DNA from 4 places in the Pseudoalteromonas sp. AS84 genome. Region 4 is predicted to be linked to each of the others. Evidence: predicted binding sites of a transcription regulator. Region 4 holds the regulator's gene; each other region holds the start of a gene.
The links. The regulator LexA, encoded in region 4, represses DNA repair genes until DNA is damaged. The targets are predictions, from matches to a motif close to TACTGTATNNNNATACAGTA.
Positions count from the first base shown of each region.

Region 1: WNY79_RS10875 (DNA topoisomerase III) is a predicted target of LexA. The motif match lies at 2,514-2,533, and genes of this name have one in related genera.
Region 2: ruvC (crossover junction endodeoxyribonuclease RuvC) is a predicted target of LexA. The motif match lies at 1,618-1,637, and genes of this name have one in related genera.
Region 3: WNY79_RS02415 (SulA-like leucine-rich domain-containing protein) is a predicted target of LexA. The motif match lies at 2,825-2,844, and genes of this name have one in related genera.

Region 1 is NZ_JBBMQY010000008.1:193,758-198,926, forward strand. It holds gene WNY79_RS10855 (hypothetical protein) at 15-569, shown strand; gene WNY79_RS10860 (hypothetical protein) at 559-948, shown strand; gene WNY79_RS10865 (helix-turn-helix transcriptional regulator) at 1,543-1,755, opposite strand; gene WNY79_RS10870 (hypothetical protein) at 1,853-2,389, shown strand; gene WNY79_RS10875 (DNA topoisomerase III) at 2,571-4,484, shown strand; gene WNY79_RS10880 (hypothetical protein) at 4,615-5,169, shown strand, end outside.
Region 2 is NZ_JBBMQY010000022.1:53,235-58,403, reverse strand. It holds gene ruvB (Holliday junction branch migration DNA helicase RuvB) at 1-416, opposite strand, end outside; gene ruvA (Holliday junction branch migration protein RuvA) at 424-1,041, opposite strand; gene ruvC (crossover junction endodeoxyribonuclease RuvC) at 1,044-1,568, opposite strand; gene WNY79_RS17760 (FtsX-like permease family protein) at 1,713-4,214, opposite strand; gene WNY79_RS17755 (ABC transporter ATP-binding protein) at 4,204-4,917, opposite strand; gene WNY79_RS17750 (arylesterase) at 4,918-5,169, shown strand, end outside.
Region 3 is NZ_JBBMQY010000002.1:1,033-6,201, reverse strand. It holds gene WNY79_RS02430 (hypothetical protein) at 1-609, shown strand, start outside; gene WNY79_RS02425 (NCS2 family permease) at 694-1,986, opposite strand; gene WNY79_RS02420 (sel1 repeat family protein) at 2,105-2,569, shown strand; gene WNY79_RS02415 (SulA-like leucine-rich domain-containing protein) at 2,867-3,301, shown strand; gene WNY79_RS02410 (YchJ family protein) at 3,340-3,819, shown strand; gene WNY79_RS02405 (diguanylate cyclase) at 3,894-4,811, opposite strand; gene WNY79_RS02400 (DUF6172 family protein) at 5,004-5,169, opposite strand, start outside.
Region 4 is NZ_JBBMQY010000018.1:12,515-17,683, forward strand. It holds gene WNY79_RS16020 (hypothetical protein) at 1-653, opposite strand, end outside; gene WNY79_RS16025 (hypothetical protein) at 967-1,347, shown strand; gene WNY79_RS16030 (PaaI family thioesterase) at 1,348-1,788, opposite strand; gene lexA (transcriptional repressor LexA) at 1,956-2,573, shown strand; gene coxB (cytochrome c oxidase subunit II) at 3,056-4,198, shown strand; gene ctaD (cytochrome c oxidase subunit I) at 4,198-5,169, shown strand, end outside.

The DNA.
Region 1 (5,169 bases), on a different contig from region 4:
AGATTCATAAATAAATGAAAGAGTTATCTTTTAGTAATCTCCTTTGGGAGAGCACAGTAAAAAGTTGGGGGGGGATTCTTACTTTCCTAAGTTTTATTGGTGCATTTCTAGTTTTTTATTTAGTGCCCGAATCGACTAGTATTGAGTTGAAATACATTTTACCGGTTATAATAGTTGTTTTCTTTTTGGTTGTTGTTGCATTGAGAACTGCTTGGGTTGCATGCCAGGGATCAGATACAAAAATTCCTCGTGTTATGTATGTGAAAGATGCGCCAAAAGCCTATCAAGGCGCTTGTGCTTTATTTCTAGTTGAGCCAACACTTTTACTGTCTCATGATGCCATTATTTCTGTTTATTATCTGGAAGATGGTTTAGAAAGGCTTGTTGGTGTGGGTAAAGTAATAAATGTTCAAAATGACAAAAAAGTTCAAATAGTAATTACTGATAATTATGACTTTGGAGAAAAGTTAAGTCAAATTATGGCTAACTCTAAGGATGAGTTAAAAAAATTGATTGTTAAAGCATCTGTGCCTAGCTTTATTTTAGAGGATATTTCCAATGGCAGATAATACACAAAAAGCTAATTATCCTGCATTAGTTGCAAGGGTTAATGACGAATACACCCTTATAATCAATCGAGGGTCAGAGCATGGCATAACGAAAGGAGACCACTTTTTAGTTTATTCTATTGATCCACAAGAGTTGAAAGATCCTGAGACTGGAGAAAGCTTAGGAAACTTAGAAGTTATCAGAGGTACAGGTACAGCAACTCATGTTCAGCCGAAAATAACCACTATCAAATCTAATCGTGTCGTTTCAAGAGGTCGCATAATTCGTCGCCAAACAGGACTTCTAGCATCACTGAGTGGTGAGGTTGTTGAAGAGCCAGAAAAAGAAGCTATGCCTTTCGATGATCCTAATGTAGGTGACAAAGTTAAGCCTGTTTAGACAAAATATTTTTGTTCTCAGATAAATTACTTGCTGTTAATGTTATTTTATTGGTAAGCAACGGCACTCTAGGTCGGAGGTGGATTTGAATAATATAGATATATTTAATTGTGAAACAATGAAGATATTTCATATTTGCTTAGAGCACTTTTCAATATCAAAAAATATAAAACCATCGAAAATTGGAATTAATGTTTCTGCTTACTTTGAAATTTCAAAAGATAATACGGAACTCTTTAACAACTTTACTCATATTGACGAAATATGCCAACATTATTTGTGGTAGTTGAGGGATGAGAATTATATTCGTATAAGTTCATCAAATGATGGATGGTACTTGCTCAATTGTTTTAGTAGAAAAAGGGCTTGTTATACTTAATCAGAAACCTAGCGTACTGGGAAATAAATAGTCACTTAAAGATCTTTCCTTTATAGGTTTATCAACATTACCACTCGATGTTACATCGAGTGAAATAACTGAGTTTTTCAAAACTGCTAGCTAACAACACAGCTAGATATATATGATCTTCAAATGACGTCAACCTATTGAGCGCTATATCAATCCCTCGGTGCAAAGCCCGCTTCATTATATTGCTAATTAGAAAATAATATCTCCACATTCACCCCAAGCGCTTCAGATAATGTTTTTATCTCAATATCGGTAACTCTTCTTACTTTAGATTCTATTTTCGCTAGAGTGCTTCTGGTAATATTCCATTTTAACAAATTACACTTGGCTGCTAATTGCTCTTGAGTCCAGCCCTTACTTTCTCTCACTTTTTTTACGTTTTCACCAACAATATTCATTGCTTTACCTGCTCTGCTAGCGGAGCTTGATTGTCACAGAGAAAAGCCTTAAAATTGCTCCGATATGGGAGCATGTTGATTTGGTGTGTTAAAATTTATGAAAAATATAAAAATGAGTGTACTTTTAGCAGAAATCTTAAAGAATAAAGACTTCAATAAATTCACCGTAATGAAGTTAAAAGATGAATATTTAAATCGCTCGGAGAAGGTTTTGTGCTCCAGTGAAGCGCGGAGGTATGCTTATAAGCACCTCATTAAACTAGTTAAACTTGGTGCTTTAACTAGGATCGGGGTGAAAGGTTCACACAAAATGGTATACAAAAAAACAGCTTCATTTAATGACGTTGTATTTATACCTGAGCTTGAAGAACAAAAAAAAGACATAGTCGTATTTGATAAGGAAAAGTTAAAGAGCAGTGCCATTGAAAAATTAGAAGAAGCGCTCCAAAAGCATAAAGCTGACATGATGGCTGCTATTGGTGAGTCAGAAGAGTATATTCGTTTAATAGGCTCCGTACCCGAGATGGGAGACTCTCTTACAGAGAAATATTATTTGGCACGTGATAAAAGTGCTAAATTACTAGGGAAAATACAAGCAGTTGAAACAGTTATAGCTACTTATGGAAAAGTATAATTAAGCTTGCAAGACCTAGCTATGTTTAATAAATACCGCTTTCGACTCTTCAATATTTTGATGGCAATGTAACAAAGCACTCTAAAAATTTTTTAATTAATAAGACAATATACAATCTCTAGAATACTGTTAATATAAACAGTACTTATCTAATGTAGGGTTTAGTTAATAAACATAAGAAATGAGATTATTTATTGCAGAAAAACCAAGCTTAGCGAGAGCTCTCGCCGAAGCACTACCTAAACCATTAAAAAAGAAAGATGGTTATATAGAAGCGACTAACGGTGATATTGTAACTTGGTGTATAGGTCACCTATTAGAGCAAGCATCCCCTGAATTTTATGATGAAAAGTATAAAAAATGGGTTATTCAAGATTTGCCTATCATACCTACTCAATGGCAACTTAAGCCTAAGTCTCAAACAAAAAAACAACTCACGGTTATTAAAAAACTAATTAAACAAGCAAATACAATTATTAATGCAGGTGATGTGGATCGTGAAGGTCAAATTCTTGTTGATGAAGTGATTAATTATTGTGGTGCCTCTAAATCGAAGATCACTAATGCACAGCGATGTTTAATTAGTGATATGAATGAGGCTGCTGTAAAAAAAGCGGTTAATAATTTAAAGCCTAATAAAGATTATATTCCTCTAGCTGTTTCTGCCTTAGCTAGAGCAAGAGCTGATTGGCTATATGGTCTCAACATGACTCGCCTGTGCACACTACAAGGTCAAAAGTCAGGTTACCAAGGTGTATTGTCAATTGGTCGAGTTCAAACTCCTATATTAGGTTTAATCGTAAACCGAGATATTGAAATCAAAAATTTTGTCTCTAAATCATTTTATGAAGTCATAGCCAATCTTGAAACAGAGCAAGGTATCAAGTATCAAGGTAAATGGAAGCCTAGTGCGGCCTGTGAGCCTTATATGGATAGCGAAAATAGGGTTGTATCAAAACCACTCGCTATAAATGTGATAGAACGTATAAACGGTCAATCAGGAAAAGTTGTTAAGGTTATTGAAGATAAAAAAAAGCAGCAAGCACCTCTGCTATTTAGTTTGTCTGCTCTACAGATTTTAGCTGCGAAAGCGTTTGGTATGAGCGCAAAAAAAACACTTGATGTATGCCAGCAGCTTTATGAAAAGCATAAACTGATTACCTATCCACGCTCAGATTGTCAATATTTACCAACAGAACACCTTAATGATGTCCAAAGTGTTATTAAGGCAATTAGCACTGTATCGAGTAAATCATCAAATATAATTAAAGATGCAGATCTTAGTATTAAAAGCAGGGTCTGGAATGACAGTAAAGTTGGTGCGCATCACGCAATTATTCCGACAGCAAGAAATAAAGCAACAGGAAGTTTATCAACGGATGAGCAAAACATTTATGAGTTAGTTGCACGGCAATATATAGCTCAATTTTATCCTGCTTTCGAGTTTCTTGATAAACAAATACATACCGAAATATCAGCAGGGTTATTCATTAGTAAGCAAAAAGATATTGTCATAAATGGCTGGAAGGATCTATTTCCTACCTCAGCGAAGAATAAAGAAGCTTCTGAATTTTCTTCAATCAATCTCCCAAACGTGAAAGTAGGGGAACTAGTCCAATGTTTAAAAGGTGATTTAATAGAGAAAAATACAACAGCACCTAAATATTTTACTGATGCAACACTGTTAGGAGCATTAACTGGTATTTCAAGGTTTGTTACTGATGCTGCAATAAAAAAAGCTTTACGGGAAACCGATGGTCTCGGAACAGAAGCAACAAGAGCTGGTATAATTGATCTTCTTTTTAATCGAGAGTATCTAACCAAAAAAGGCAAAGAGATACATGCTACTGAAGTCGGTATTAAGCTGATTACAGCGCTCCCCAAGCAAATATCACAACCAGATATGACAGCAATGTGGGAGTCACAATTAGAGTCTATTTCTACAAAGTCTATGAGTTACCAATCTTTTATCGGGGGAGTGCAGAGTAATCTTGAACTTCTTATTAGTGAAGTTAAAAATATAAGCTTCACTGGTTTGCCAACTACAACCAACAAAAAAGTATTTCGAAGAAAATCAAAAAAATGGAAAAAATAAATATATCTACGAAAATTTAAATGCTATTTTCAAAATGAAATCCAGAAAAGAGCGCACTAGAGCTCGCTTTGCTTTTTCTGTATTAAAAAACTTTGTGTTATGAAATAGAATTTTAACTATAGGGAATAGAATGTTTTCTCCAAAACCGAAGTCAATTATAGTGGTTTATCCCAAAGAATATTACAAGATTGCAACATACCTTAAGCATAATATTTCTTTGAATGAAAACTTTGATAGCACTTTGTACACTATCGAGCATTATAAACAAAACCTTCCTGCTTTATCAGGTAAAAGCTATGTTGTTTTTTTGGGGACGGAAAAAGAATGCCCTGTAGCTGAACCTTTTCATAGTTTTATCGAAGAAATTACTTTTTATAAAGGGGCGTGTTTCGGAATGACAGGTACTAAGTCAATAGTTTTTGGTTTAGATAGTCAAACGGTCAAAAAGTTTATTGATAATAAACCAGAAAAAAAATACGTTGATTTAGATGGTAAGTCTATAAGCTTCTCTAATAACGGTAAGCTTAGTAAACTCGGATTTATATCTTCAAACTCCATTATTAAGGCTTCGTTGAGGAATCCGCTTTTCTTAACTTCTGCAATTATAGGTGGAGTTGGAATTTCTGCTGCAGGCCAGATTACTGATAGGGCTAAAGATATGTGGAATGCTTCCGAGCAGCGCATG
Region 2 (5,169 bases), on a different contig from region 4:
ATCATTATATCAAGCTGGTAGTCTTCCATTGCGGGGTAGAGTATTTCTTCAACTTGCGGGCTGAGTCTGTGTATTTCATCAATAAACAGTACATCGCCTTCCTCTAAATTTGTGAGCAGCGCAGCTAAATCGCCTGCTTTTTCAAGTACAGGGCCTGATGTTGTTTTAATACTTACGTGTAATTCGTTGGCGACAATATTTGCAAGCGTGGTTTTACCAAGCCCTGGTGGGCCAAATATTAATAAATGATCGAGCGCTTCACCACGGGTACGAGCAGCTTCAATAAAAATTTCCATTTGCTGCTTAACATGAGGCTGGCCCCTGTAGTCAGCTAAAAGTTTTGGCCTTATAGCACGATCTATAGAGTCTTCATTTGTTTTTTCAGTCGCGTCAATTAAGCGATCCGCTTCAATCATGGGTTACTCACAACATAGATTTTAAAGATTCTCTAATAAGAACCTCAGTGGACATATCGGGTTTGCTTATCGATTTTACTGCTTTTTGAGCTTGTGGCAATTTATAACCTAATGCAAGCAGTGCTGATACGGCATCATCGGCTGCGTTATTAGCTATTGTCGCATCGCTCATTGGCTCTATTACTGCGCTGTCGCTAAATGGCGTAAATAAATCATTACCCCAATCTTTTAGTCTGTCTTTCATTTCGAGTACCAAACGCTCGGCTGTTTTTTTACCGACACCCGGTAATTTAACTAGCGACGTTGAGTCTTCGTTATTTACACAACTTACAAATTGCTTTGCCGACATGCCCGATAAAATAGCTAAGCCAAGTTTTGGCCCTACGCCATTTGCTTTTAATAGCTCTCTAAACAAGGCACGTTCAACTTTATTATTAAAACCAAATAACAGTTGAGCATCTTCACGCACTACAAAGTGAGTGTAAACAATCGCGTTTTCACCAATCTTTGGTAAATCGTAAAAACAGGTCATTGGCATTTGTACTTCGTAACCGACACCACTTACTTCGAGTAATATCTCTGGTGGCTGTTTTTCGACTAAAATACCATTTAAGCGGCCTATCATAGTTATTTCCTTAGACGTCCTCTAACGGTTTTGCTTGCGCTACCCGCTAGTTTAATTAAATTTTGTTCTGAGTGAGCGTGGCAAATCGCAATAGCGAGTGCATCAGCTGCATCGGCTTGTGGCGTGCCAGGCAACTTTAAAATATTTTTTACCATGTGTTGCACTTGTGTTTTATCAGCGCCGCCGTTACCTACTACTGCTTGCTTAATTTGTCTAGCTGAGTATTCAAATACGGGTAAGTCGGCCATTGCTGCACCTACAATCGCAGCGCCTCTAGCTTGGCCTAGTTTTAGAGCTGAATCGGGGTTATGCGCCATAAATACTTTTTCAATGGCAAAGGTTTCTGGCGAAAATTGCTCAATAAGTTGTGTAATGCCTTGGTAGATCATTTTAAGTCTAACCGGAAAAGGATGATCGGCTAACTTAATACAGCCACTGCCTAAGTATGTAAATTTAGAACCTTGGTGGGCAACAACGCCATACCCGGTCAAACGTGAACCAGGATCAATCCCTAAAATAATGGCCAAACTGCATTCTCATTATTGTTATTTTTAAATTACGCTAATAATGCCAGAGCACTGTATAAATTACCAGTACAAAGAAAACAAAAATGCCCACGTGTTAGGTGGGCATTTAATACTTAATCCAATACGTGTTAAGTTAGTTTAAGCTTACCCTAGGGCGCGCACTAACCCTTGGGTGTTTTGTTTTAGTGTTCGGGCAATCATTAAATAACCTAAACCCGCTACAAATACACCGCCAGCTACCGGCCCAATAATCCATATGTGCGGGTGTAGCTTACCGGCTAAATCAAACATTTGTTGTTGCACAATTAAAAGCGCTATATCACTAAAAAATGCAGCAACTAAACCAGCTAAACCGCCTAGTAATAAAAACTCATAAAGGGTCGCGTTTTTGATTAATCGGCTTTTAGCCCCTAGCGTTCTGAGTATTACAATTTCTTGCATACGCTCACCTAAACTAGCTTGCACTTGCGATATAAGTACAAGTGCGCCACACAACACAACAATTGCAAGTACAAAGCCGATGGCGAGTGATACTTGCGAAATAGTTGTTTGTATTTGCTTAACAAAGTTATCAATGTCAATTGCTGTAATAGTAGGGTAAGTACGCAATAACTGGCTAAAATCACGCTTTTGCTCTGGGTTTATACGAACCGACGAAATATACGTTGCAGGAAAATCTGCAAGTACATCTGGGCTTAAAATAATAAAAAAGTTAGGTTTAAGCGTGGCCCAATTAACTTTGCGCACACTGGTGATTTTAGCGTCAAACGACTGCGAACCAATTAAGAATGTAAGCGTATCGCCTATCTCAACATCTAAACGCTCAAGCATCGACTCCTCTACTGAGGCTTCAGCCATCGCATTTTCACCAAACCACGTGCCTTGTGTTACTTCATTTTGGTCAGGCACATCTTTAAGCCATGTAAGGTTTAGCTCACGGCCAATACCTGCACGGGCTTCTTCGTCTTTTTTCTCATTGTCTTGCAGCGATACAGAACGTGCTACCAACTCGCCGTTTACCGCATTTACGCGCCCACGAATAGTTGGATAAAACTCTGATACCTGAATATCTTTTTGAGCTAAATATTCATTAATTGGCTCAAGTTCATTTTGCGTAATATTCACTAAAAACGCATTAGGTGCGTCGCTTGGTAACTGCGATTGCCAATCAGATATCATGTCGTTTTTAAGTACCACTAAAAACAGCAGTAATTTAATCGCTAACGAAAAACTAATTAACTGTACCGCGTTCACATTTGCACGCTTTTGAATAGACGCAATTGCAAGCGACCAACTGTTACCTGGCTTTAACCCTAGTTTTCGACCACCACCAAATATTAATTTAGATACTAAAAACAGCACACCAATTAGCGCGAGTGTTGAGATAAACAAAATAAGCGTTATTTTTATGTTGTTACTAAATAACCACATTAATAAAAACACGGTTAGCGCACTCATACCTAAATGCACACGGCTCACTGCCAATTTGTCACCTAAGTTACGGCGCAGTACTCTAAGTGGTGGAATATCAAATAAATCAAACAACGGCTTAATAGAAAACATAACGGCACAAATTACGCCAGTGCTAATAGCCACCAGCCAAGGTTTAAAACCACCTAAAGGTAGCTCTGTGCCCATACTTTTTGATAAGTAACTTGTTGCTATTTCTTGCAAGCCGTAACCAATTAACAATCCAATACTTACCGCCATTGCACACACAAGCAATAAATGAAGCATGTATATTTTTCGGATCATCGAACGACTACCGCCTAACGTTTTCATCATCGCTACTGGGTCGTATTGGCGTTCACAATAACGTTTTGCTGAAACAGCTATAGCCACTGCGGCTAAAATAATACCTAATAGACCGGCTAGTAATAAAAAGCTCTCTGCGCGGTTTAAACTATTTGAAATAGGTGATTGGCGGTCTTTAACGCCGTACCATTGTTGGTTTTCTTTCATTTGTGGTTTAAGCCACTCATAAAAGCTATTTATATCGGCCTCACTACCGGCATAAAGTTGGCGGTAATAAACACGACTACCCGGCTGCACAACTTCGGTTTTTGCTACATCGTCAATATTAATAAGCACACGACGGCTGCTTGAAAACACATTAAATGGCGCATCGGGCTCTTCTACAATAACTTTTGAAACATTAAATAATGCAGCGCCAAGCTCTACTTGCGCGCCTATATCAATATTTAAACTGTAAAATACAGATTCACTTAGCCACACATTACCAGGCGTTGGTCCGCTATTAGCAACCTTAGTTTCACCTGTAAGGGTATCTTTAACTTTTAACTGCCCTTTTAGCGGGTACGCATTAGATGCCGCTTTTACTGAGCTAAACTGCATTTCATCATTAGCAAACAACATAGTGTCGAAGTACACCATCTGCGCCGTTTTTAAATTTTGGCTCTGTGCTTGAGTAATAAAAGCGGTGTCGAGAACATGATCGCTTGCAAGTACACGGTCTGCTGCAATAAAAGCACTGCTTTTTTGCGCAATACTTTGCCCTATTCGCTCAGTAACCATAGACAGTGTAAGCACGGTTAAAACTGCAAGCGCGATAGCCGCACTTATAACAGTTAGCTCACCACGACGAAATTCTCGCGAAAATAACTTAAGCGCTAACTTAACCCACATCAGCAACGTCCTCTACTTGGCTTTTTACCAGTAAACCCGCTTCTATTTGAATAATGTGCTCACATTTTTGTGCAAGCCCTTCATCGTGAGTAACCAAAATAAGCGTAGTACCGTGCTGAGTATTTAAATCAAATAATAACGACTCAATCATTTTACCATTTTTACTATCTAAGTTAGCCGAAGGCTCATCAGCAAACAGTATTTTAGGTGTACCAATAAATGCTCGCGCAATAGCAACACGCTGTTGCTCACCGCCAGAAAGTTGCGACGGGTAATGATCAATTCGATGGCTCAAACCTACTTTTTCAAGCAAAGCAATTGCTTGCTCTTTCGCATCACTCTCGCCAGCAAGCTCTGCTGGTAGCATAACGTTTTCAAGTGCCGTTAAGCTTTGTACTAACATGAACGATTGAAACACAAACCCAATTTTAGCGGCGCGCAGTGCAGCGCGCTCTTCTTCGTCTAAATTGTGTAATGGTTCACCATCTAAAAATATTTCACCGCTGCTGGCGGTGTCCAGCCCTGCCAATAAACTGAGTAACGTAGATTTACCAGATCCCGATGTGCCAACAATAGCAACAGACTCGCCATGCTTGACATTAAAGCTGATGTCGCTGAGGATGGGCAGCTCACCTTCAAAGGTAGAGACTACTTTAGACAAACCATTAACCTGAATTATATTTAATTGAGAAAGCGCTGACATATGACTCATTCAATCCTTCGTTTAGTATTCATTTTATTTTTAGTTATCAAACCGCTGAGCGCAGCAGCCGACAACACGATTTTAATACTCGGTGACAGTTTAAGCGCAGCCTACGGACTTCAACAAGAAGAAGGCTGGGTAAAATTGTTACAAGATAAATACGATGACGAACAAGCCGACATTGAACTTATCAACGCCAGTATTAGTGGCGAAACATCTGGTGGAGCCCTACGCCGTTTAGATGCATTGCTT
Region 3 (5,169 bases), on a different contig from region 4:
GCGCTAATGAATAGTGCTAATATTCCCCTTTCTGAAAATTTAATTCGTACGTTACAACGCCGTATTTACGAAGCTTTAAATACAATGGTTACTAACTCGCAAACATCTAAAGCACTTAAAGGCCGCTTAAGTGAAGCGAAAACGCACTTATCTAATCCAGTTCAAGATAACAGCAGTGAAGCATTAACATTACCCAGCAATGACAAACAGCTTGTAGGCCTAATTCAAGGCATTAAAAAATTACGCTCAATTTTACGTTCTGAACACAGTAAAGGTCGTATTGACAGCCAAGTTTTTGTTTTAGAAGATAAGCGTCTCGAAAAACTACAACTGCGTATTAATATTGAAAGCCAAATAAAACGAGGCTTGTCTGCCCGCTCAGCAAGCATGGTTGGTTCTGCAAGACAGTATTTTGAAAAAGCACAGGCAACACTAAGTGCAGTTACCTACTCTGATGAATATGTAACAACAAAACGCCAAGAAGTTGAAGGTTACTTAGAAGCGATTAGTGTTGAACTAAGAGCCTCTAATGCAAGCGCACTTAAAAAGAAAACAGAAGAAGAGCAAGACGACTTAGACATACTGTTTGCTCCTAAAAAGAAATGGTAGCGTTAATATACTAAAAAATAAGCATTAAAAAAGCCTGCATAAATTAAAATTTATGCAGGTTTTTTTTGTATTTTTTGTTAGCTATTAAGACAAAAATGCAAACTTGAAAACAAACAAGGCTGTTAATATCCAAACACTAATACTGACTTGATCTTGCTTACCGCACAATACTTTAACCGCTGCATAAGATATAAAACCAAGTGCAATACCATGCGCAATCGAAAACGTTAGTGGTGTCATTAGTAATACCACAGTAACAGGAATTGCATCGGTCATATCATCCCAGTTTACAAACTTTAAGTTTTGCAGCATCAGCACAGCGACATATAAAATGGCGCCCGCCGTTGCATATGCCGGTACCATTTGTGCAAGCGGTGCAAAAAACATCATTAGTAAAAAGCAAATACCTACAACTACAGCCGTTAAGCCAGTACGTCCGCCAACAGATACACCAGCAACCGATTCTATGTACGATGTAGTCGTAGACGTGCCTAGCATCGCACCTGCAATTGTTGCTGAGCTGTCAGCACTTAGTGCGCGCCCTAAACGAGGCATGTTACCTTTTTCATCAGCTAAACCTGCTTTTTGAGTTACAGCAACTAACGTACCCGAAGTATCAAAAAGATCGACAAACAAGAAAGCAAAAATAACACTCATCATTGATATATCAAAAGCGGCTGCAAAATCTAGCTGCATAAAAGTAGGCATTATTGATGGTGGCATAGCCATAACGCCGTGATATTCAACAAGCCCAAAACTTAGAGCAATGCCAGTCACTAATAAAATACTAATAAGCACGCCACTTTTAAAGTCGCGGTATAAAAGTGCTGCAATTACAAAAAAGCTTAATATAGCCAATAACGGTCCTGGAGAAGTAATGTCGCCCAACTGCACTAATGTTGCCGGGCTTGAGACAATAATGCCTGCATTTTTAAGGGCAATTAATGCTAAAAAAGCACCTATTCCCGTTGCGATTGCTCGCTTGAGCACCAGAGGTATGGCATTAATAATCCACTCTCTGACTTTAAATAAGCTTAAAAACAAAAATATACAACCCGACATAAATACAGCCCCTAACGCGGCTTGCCAGGTATAGCCCATCCCTAATACGACACCATAAGTAAAAAAGGCATTTAGCCCCATACCCGGCGCTAATGCTAATGGATAATTAGCCCATAAACCCATTATGAAACAGCCTATCGCAGCTGCTATACATGTCGCTACAAATGCAGCCCCTTGATCCATCCCTGCCTCTGCGAGCATAGCCGGGTTTACAAATACAATGTATACCATAGTTATAAAGGTAGTTAGGCCAGCAACGCATTCGCGTTTAACTGTTGAATTATTTTCGCTCAGTTTAAATAAGGCTTCGAACATAATAAACTTGTGATAGTAAAAAGTGGCGAGATTTTAACATAAAAATTATCTTTTACAGGACATTTTACCTTGCTATATACTAAACTGTTAAAGTAGTTAAAATAATAAATGAACCAATATGCTTAAAACAACACCTTGTGAGCAAGACTTAGAGCAACAGCTAGATAATATTTTAGGTTTTGTTACTCAACCCGAAAATACCTCTGTGCCCGTAGATAATAAAAAAGATGAACAAAGTACGTTAAATAAAGCCCTATATTATTTAAAAAATAATCAAGCTCCATTGGCTGCAAAATGGATGCGCCTTGCTGCAATGGCAGGAAACCATAGAGCACAGTTTTATTTAGGTTTATTTTTTGTGAAAGGTGAAGGCGTACCACAAAGTGTATTTCATGCTGTAGCTTGGTTAAGCCTAGCAAGTAGCCAAGGGTACGCACCTGCCACTGCAGCAGTTACAGATATACGCAAACATATCGAAACTAAGCGATTTAAAGATGCTCAATGTTACGCAGCAAGTTTGTACGAACAAATCCACCAACTTCAGTTTTCTCATTTGATCCCTCGCACGAGTGAAAACACATAGGCTAACTATGGAAAAAGTACTGTATACAGTGTTTGAAAGTACTGTATATGGTTGTAGTAATAGTCTTATACAGTACAAAAGCCAGTAATGAAGACACGACTCAAAAATTTATTTTTAGAATCTCTTTTCAAAAACAACTCCATAACAAACTGATTAATAAAGAATTATAAATTAAAAAACAAAAAAAATGATCAAAAGCTGAATGACTGTACAAATAAATAGCATAAAATGCTTGCACGAAAGCACTGTATAAACTACTGTATATGGATACTGTATAAAAACCCAGTGAGTGAAATTATGTTACAGCCTATTACCGTAAGAACAGTTAAAAGTTACCAACAAGATGAGCAAAGCGATTGCGTGAATTTGATTCAAATTGAAGATGAGATTTCAGCGACCTTTGAGCTTTTAAAAGTATTACACCAATACAATAGCTCTAATGCATGGACGTTATTAATTGCTCCAGATCATGTACCGAGTAAAGCTTTACTTGACTCATGCTCTATTGATACAAGTAAATTACTTGTTATTAGACAAAAGCACTTAGTAAATCTAGAGTATGTATTAAACTCTGCATTACATAACGGAAACTTTGCAGCGGTAATTACTTGGACCGATATAGTTAATAACCAACTACTGACTAATTTATCGTTCGATTTAAGTAAAACGAATACAAAACTATACTGTTTTACTAAAAAGTCTCAAACAACAGAGATATCACTCGCCCAATAAGCTTGTTAAACTAATGTTTTAAACTTTGTATTATTATTATGACCTCACTCGATACCACATTATGTTTTTGCAGCAGTGGGCACAATTATGCCGATTGCTGCGAGCCGCTTCACTTATCTGTTAAACAAGCTGACACTCCTGAACAACTTATGCGCTCACGATTCAGCGCTTATGTTATTAAAAATGCAAAATATGTTTATCAAACCTACGCAAAAGAAAAACAAGCTGAGAATCCGGTTAAAGAAATCAATGATTTTGCTAACAGCTGTCGATTTATAAATCTTGATGTAATTGGGTCAAGCCATGATGACAATACTGGCAATGTAGAATTTAAAGCCCAGTATTTTTATCAAAACTTATTTTGTGAGCTTCACGAAAAGTCGCAGTTTATTAAAGAAAATACTCAATGGCGTTATTTAGATGGCACAATATACCCAGTTGAAGATATTAAAGTGGGCAGAAATGATGACTGCCCATGTGGTAGCAATAAAAAGTACAAAAAATGTCATAGCGTGTAATAAATAATCTTATTTAATATTTATTACCTACAAGGTGTTTTTAAGTGGCAGAGTGATTTATTAGCTAGCTAAACTTAAAAACACACTTGATTACGACCTTGCATTTTGGACTCATACATTTTTTCATCTGCGATCTGCAACGTGTTTTTGTTATTTACATATGGTTGTAGGGTTGCACCGCCAATACTAATAGTCACAAAGTCATATTCTGAATATCTGTGTAATATTCCTAAATCGACCACATTTTGTTTAATTTTATCAGCAACACAAATTGCACCTTCAATGCTTGTATGCGGTAGGACAACTACAAACTCTTCGCCGCCGTAACGCGCAACAAAATCGGTTGGTCTTTGTAAACTATTAGTAATAGTTTGTGCAACAAGGTTTAAAACCGTATCACCTTGCACATGACCATAAAGATCGTTGTATTGCTTAAAGTAATCTATATCGATGAGTAAGAGCGCATAGTCGACTTTTTCTCGCAAAGCGCTTCGTTCCATTTTAGAAAAATGCGCATCAAAATAACGACGATTGAATACCTTTGTTAAATCATCTAGAAATACTTTTTGATTGAGTAAGTCATGTTGCAGTTTCATCGTAATATGGGCGCGCACCCTTCTATATAAAGTTTCCGAGTTAGTTGGTTTCTTTATAAAATCTACAGCCCCGGCCTCCCAGCACTCTTCTTCTTGATTTTCAGATGAGGTAACAAAAATAACAGGAATATCTTGTGTTTCAGATATGTTTTTTAATTTAAGACATGTTTCAATACCACTCATTCCTTCCATATTAATATCGAGTAGTATTATATCTGGCGGATTATGCTTACAAATTTCAATCGCATCCTCACCACAGCTCGTTGTTGTTACACTAAAATGCTCTGATAATATTTTTTTCAATACTATGAGACTCAATAGCTGATCGTCAACGACAAGTACCTTAGAGTTCTTTAGGCTTAATTTTAATTGATGGTCAGAGTAATTTATCGGCATGGTACAACTGTTTCGTTTTTTTTATTAAACACACCCTATATCACTACATTTTGTTATGCAAATGTTAATAAATTAAAATTCTACTTATTAGTTACTAATAAAATGATTTATGGTGAATCTTTAATACATAAAAACAAAAAATGAGCCACTTGGGCTCATTTTAAAACTTCGAACACTTAATTAAATTAAATGTTATTCGTCATCATCTAAATTTAACTGTTGACGTTGAGCAGGTCGAGCTAAAATCTCTACATAGAAAGAGGTCAAACCTTGCTTTTCAATTTCGCCAATTTGGTTACTTAATTCAGCTACGTGCACAACTTGCGCATCTTCAGCTGTGTTACCAAACTTACAGTCA
Region 4 (5,169 bases):
CCACTTAAACAAAAAAGTACGCTGGTTGCTGCAAAACTAATAAGCAGCGGATTATTAAAATCCTCTCGCTCATCGTAATCCATAATATGTAACATCCAAAAAAAGTCGAAAATTCGCCAGAGTGTGCTGCGAATGGTAACAACTTTGCCGTTATTTTCTGACAAGTACAGTGTGGTGTTAAATGTGTCGTCAAATTGTACTTGCCAAACATTGGTTTTATATCCAACTTCTCGCATACCTTGCTTTAGCAATACAGCGCTTGTCACTTGAGCATCAATAAGTAAGTGTGCTTTAGCATTTGCGGTAATTTGTATTTTAGTTGGCGGCTCAAAAGGCCGGCCTGTTATAGCGTTAAAGCTTTGTTGTTCATCTTTATTTATAACTGTAATTATAGGTGTGGTTAAGAAGTTCTCAAAAATTATTTGTGTTGGATTAGCCACCTGAGATGCAATATCGTCAAGGGAGGCCACATAATCAGCCTGCGTAAATGGGTTATTAAGAGTGCGTGTTGCAAGATGCTCCCCATGAACTTTATCAAGAGGGATAGCGCTCATTACTAAACCACCTAATAGCCAAGCTAAAATTTGTAATGCTAATAAATAACCTAACCATTTATGTAACTTGCGAGCATGTTTAAATATTTTTTTATTCATGTTTTAGTCTTATTATTTTTAGAGGCTAGTTTATTACATTAATGAGATAAGTTACTGCGACATTTTGTCGCAGTTTAAACTATAGCTTACTGTAATCATTTAAAAATAAAAAAGATTACACTTAAATTGCTAACATGATTTATTTGTACAATTGAGCTGAATGTTTGATATCCAGCTAGCTTTAAATGCTAATAAATACTTAAAAGCTGCGAAATATCCATATAAAGTGGTTAATAGAGCATAGTTGATTTGGTATAACGGTAAAACTGCGTTAAAGTTTGCAATGAAATTATTAGAGGATAAATACGAAACGATGTCGGAAATTCAATTTTTAAATGTAGATCTTGAGCTTGAATCAAAGCAAGATATTAGTTTGCTAGTGGCGGACTTGAAAAAAGTCGCTACGATTTTACATTATGACAAAGACGAATACCGTCAATTAGCGCGTATTGAAGCAACAGGTGTAGTAAACACGCCTGACAAAGCAATAAACCATATATGTGAGCTTATTGAATCGTGTTCGCGTAACGCGCTAAAGCAATGGTTAAGCTGTTCACGTAGAACGTTTGATATTGGTTTTGAATCAGGCACTTCCCCTAAGTGCTTTAATCAAGCCTTAGATGCAGATACATTACTACGTATATCTGCGATTGGTGCGGGTATGGAAATTACAATTTACCCAATCGAAAAGTAACTATCTTCGCTCTACGACTGCTGCGGTCATTTTAGATACGCAGCAAAGCTCATTGCGGCTATTTGTAATTTTTATTTCCCATACTGAACTACGCTTACCGATATGAAATGCTCTTGCCGTGGCTGTTAAAGTGCCGTTGCGAGACGCTTTTAAATGACTTGCGCTAATTTCCTGTCCCACGCAGTAAAATTTTGTAAAATCGACAACAAAGTTAGCTGCATAGCTGGCAACTGTTTCGGCAAGTGCAACGTTAGCACCGCCGTGAACCATCCCCATTGGGTTATGATGCTCAGGAATTGCCGGCATTGTGGCAACCAAGTAATCATCGCCAATCTCTGTGATTTCTATCCCCATAGTTTTCATCAGCGTACCTTGACCATTTATACCTTCATCAAGCTGTTTGCAAAACTCTAAAGTAATAGGTTGATACCAAATACTCATAATGACTCCTTTGCTTTTTTTATCATTTATAAACTTAGTTTTAGTTATATCCCTAAAATGTACACAAGTGAAATTACTTTGGCTATTTTAAGGCTTAATTTAAATTTGCGATTTTTATTTAACTGTATATACTCACAGTTAAATGTACTGTATGGAAAACCAGTTGTATGCGACCATTAACGAACCGCCAAGCTCAAATACTCGAACTAATTAAAGTTTTTATTAAAGACACTGGTATGCCTCCTACACGTGCTGAAATAGCGCAAACATTAGGTTTTAAAAGTGCCAATGCTGCTGAAGAGCATTTAAAAGCACTTGCTAAAAAAGGCGCAATTAAAATGAAGCCAGGTGCAAGCCGTGGTATTCAGTTAATTGAAGAAGAAGAGCCAGAACAATTAGGTTTACCGCTTATAGGGCGTGTTGCTGCTGGTTCACCTATTTTGGCGCAAGAGCACGTTGAAAGTCACTGCAAAATCGATCCATTAATGTTTAAACCGGCTGCAGATTTTTTACTACGCGTTAACGGTATGAGCATGAAAGATATTGGTATTATGGATGGTGATTTACTTGCAGTACATCGTACTCAAACCGCTGAAAACGGACAAGTTGTTGTTGCACGCTTAGACGAAGACGTAACTGTAAAACGTCTTGAGAAAGCAGGTCGTAAAGTATTACTTCATGCTGAAAACGACGATTTTGAATCTATTGAAGTAGATCTTGAGAATGAGTCTTTTAATATTGAAGGCTTAGCCGTTGGCGTTATAAGAAACGCTGATTGGATGTGACTTTAAAAATAGCTTTTAAACAAGCAGTTTTATAAATGCGTACTAATTAGTACGCATTTTTGTTTTAAAATTTGTACTAAAATAGGGTGCAAACAGCCCACTGACTATTCAACCTGTAAACTTTTTTGCACTTATAATTTCCCCTCCGAATGCGTTAAACCCCTTTGTTTTTCTCATCTTTTGAACTTCCTGTTGCCTAGCTAGTTGCTGATTTTTTGTTAATTACCCAATTACAACCTGATTGTTTTTTATACTAAAACTTGCTTGTTGTTCATTTTTTAGCTAATTATTAATGTGCTGAGCTAATAATAACTCACAGCTTTTTAGTTTTGAGAACACACAATATACACAAACACGTTGTTGGCGCAGCAAAACCAATCAATATTAAATGAGATTGGCTAAAAAAATAAAAATAACGAATTGGCGTTTAAGCCGTATGCCTCTTCGCTTTGCATTCGCAATAGCATCAAAGGAGCCACCACATGGGTAAACTGACCTCTACCTTGTGGCTTATATTATGTGTTTTTTCGCACCCAGTTTTGGCTAACAGCCAATACAATATGCGCAAAGGCGTAACCGATATAAGCAATAATGTATATCAGCTGCACATGACCATATTTATAATATGTTGTGTGATTGGGGTGATAGTGTTCGCAATTATGTTCTGGGCACTTATTCATCACCGTAAATCTAAAGGGGCTGTACCTGCCCAATTTCACGAAAGCACTAAAGTAGAAATACTTTGGACTGCAATTCCGTTTGTTATTTTAATTGCTATGGCAGTACCAGCTACTAAAACCCTAATTGCAATGGAAGATGCCAGCAAAGCTGATCTCACTATTAAAATTACAGGTTCACAATGGAAATGGCATTATGAATATATGGGCGAAGATGTAGAGTTCTACTCTATTTTATCTACCCCGCAAGATGAAATCGCTAATCTTGCAGATAAAAATCCTAACTACTTACTTGAGGTTGATAAACCTCTCGTACTGCCAATAAATCAAAAAGTACGATTTTTAATGACTTCTGACGATGTTATCCACTCTTGGTGGGTACCTGATTTTGCAGTTAAAAAAGATGCGAATCCCGGCTTTATAAACGAAACATGGACGAACATAAACGAAGAAGGTACTTACCGAGGCCAATGTGCTGAGTTGTGTGGTAAAGATCATGGCTTTATGCCCGTTGTGGTGGTTGCTAAATCTGAGGCTGATTTTAAAACATGGCTTGCAGATGCAAAGCAGGCTAAACAAAAAGCAGCATTAGCAGATGCCGCATTACTTGATAAAACCCTCCCAAAAGAAGAATTAATGACTTTAGGCGAACAAGTATATATGGCCAATTGCGCTGCATGTCATCAGCCTACAGGCATGGGATTACCGGGTGTATTTCCTGCACTTAAAGGCAGCCCGATAGTGCTTGGCGATATAAAAGATCACATTGATGTAGTTATCCATGGACGACCTGGTACGGCAATGCAAGCATTTGCCAAGCAGTTATCTATAAAGCAATTAGCAGCGGTTATTACTTATAAACGTAATGCGTGGGGTAATGATACGGGTGATGTTATTCAACCGAGTCAAATACAGGCAGCACTTGATGCCAAAGTGGAGGCGAACTAATGAGTAGCATAGTAGAACAACCTAACGCCAATGAAGCTCATCATGCTCATCACCCAGCTAAAGGTTTTAAACGCTGGCTTTACACAACTAATCATAAAGATATAGGTAGTTTATATTTAATTTTTTCGCTGACCATGTTCTTAATTGGTGGTGGAATGGCCATGGTGATCAGAGCTGAATTATTTCAACCTGGTTTACAGTTGGTCGACCCTCACTTTTTTAATCAAATGACCACAGTGCATGGTTTAATTATGGTGTTTGGTGCGGTTATGCCGGCCTTTACAGGCCTTGCTAATTGGATGATACCGCTAATGATTGGCGCGCCAGATATGGCATTGCCAAGAATGAATAACTGGAGCTTTTGGATTTTACCGTTTGCATTTTTAATCCTATTGGCATCGTTATTTATGCCTGGTGGGGGTCCTGCATTTGGTTGGACTTTTTATGCACCACTGTCCACAACATACAGTAATGATAATACTGCATTGTTTGTATTTGCCGTACATATTATGGGAATTAGCTCAATAATGGGCGCAATCAATGTGATTGTAACCATAGTGAACTTACGTGCCCCCGGCATGACATGGATGAAGTTGCCCTTATTTGTATGGACGTGGTTAATTACTGCCTTTTTATTAATAGCGGTAATGCCTGTGCTTGCAGGGGCTGTCACTATGGTGCTTACCGATAAGTACTTTGCGACCAGCTTTTTTGATGCCGCAGGCGGTGGTGATCCGGTGATGTTCCAACACATTTTTTGGTTTTTTGGTCACCCCGAAGTATACATAATGATTCTTCCTGCCTTTGGCATTATATCTACAATAGTACCTACCTTTTCTCGTAAAAAACTTTTTGGCTATGCCTCAATGGTATACGCCACATCCTCCATAGCACTATTGAGCTTTATTGTATGGGCTCATCATATGTTTACCACTGGGATGCCAGTCGCTGGCGAGTTGTTTTTTATGTAC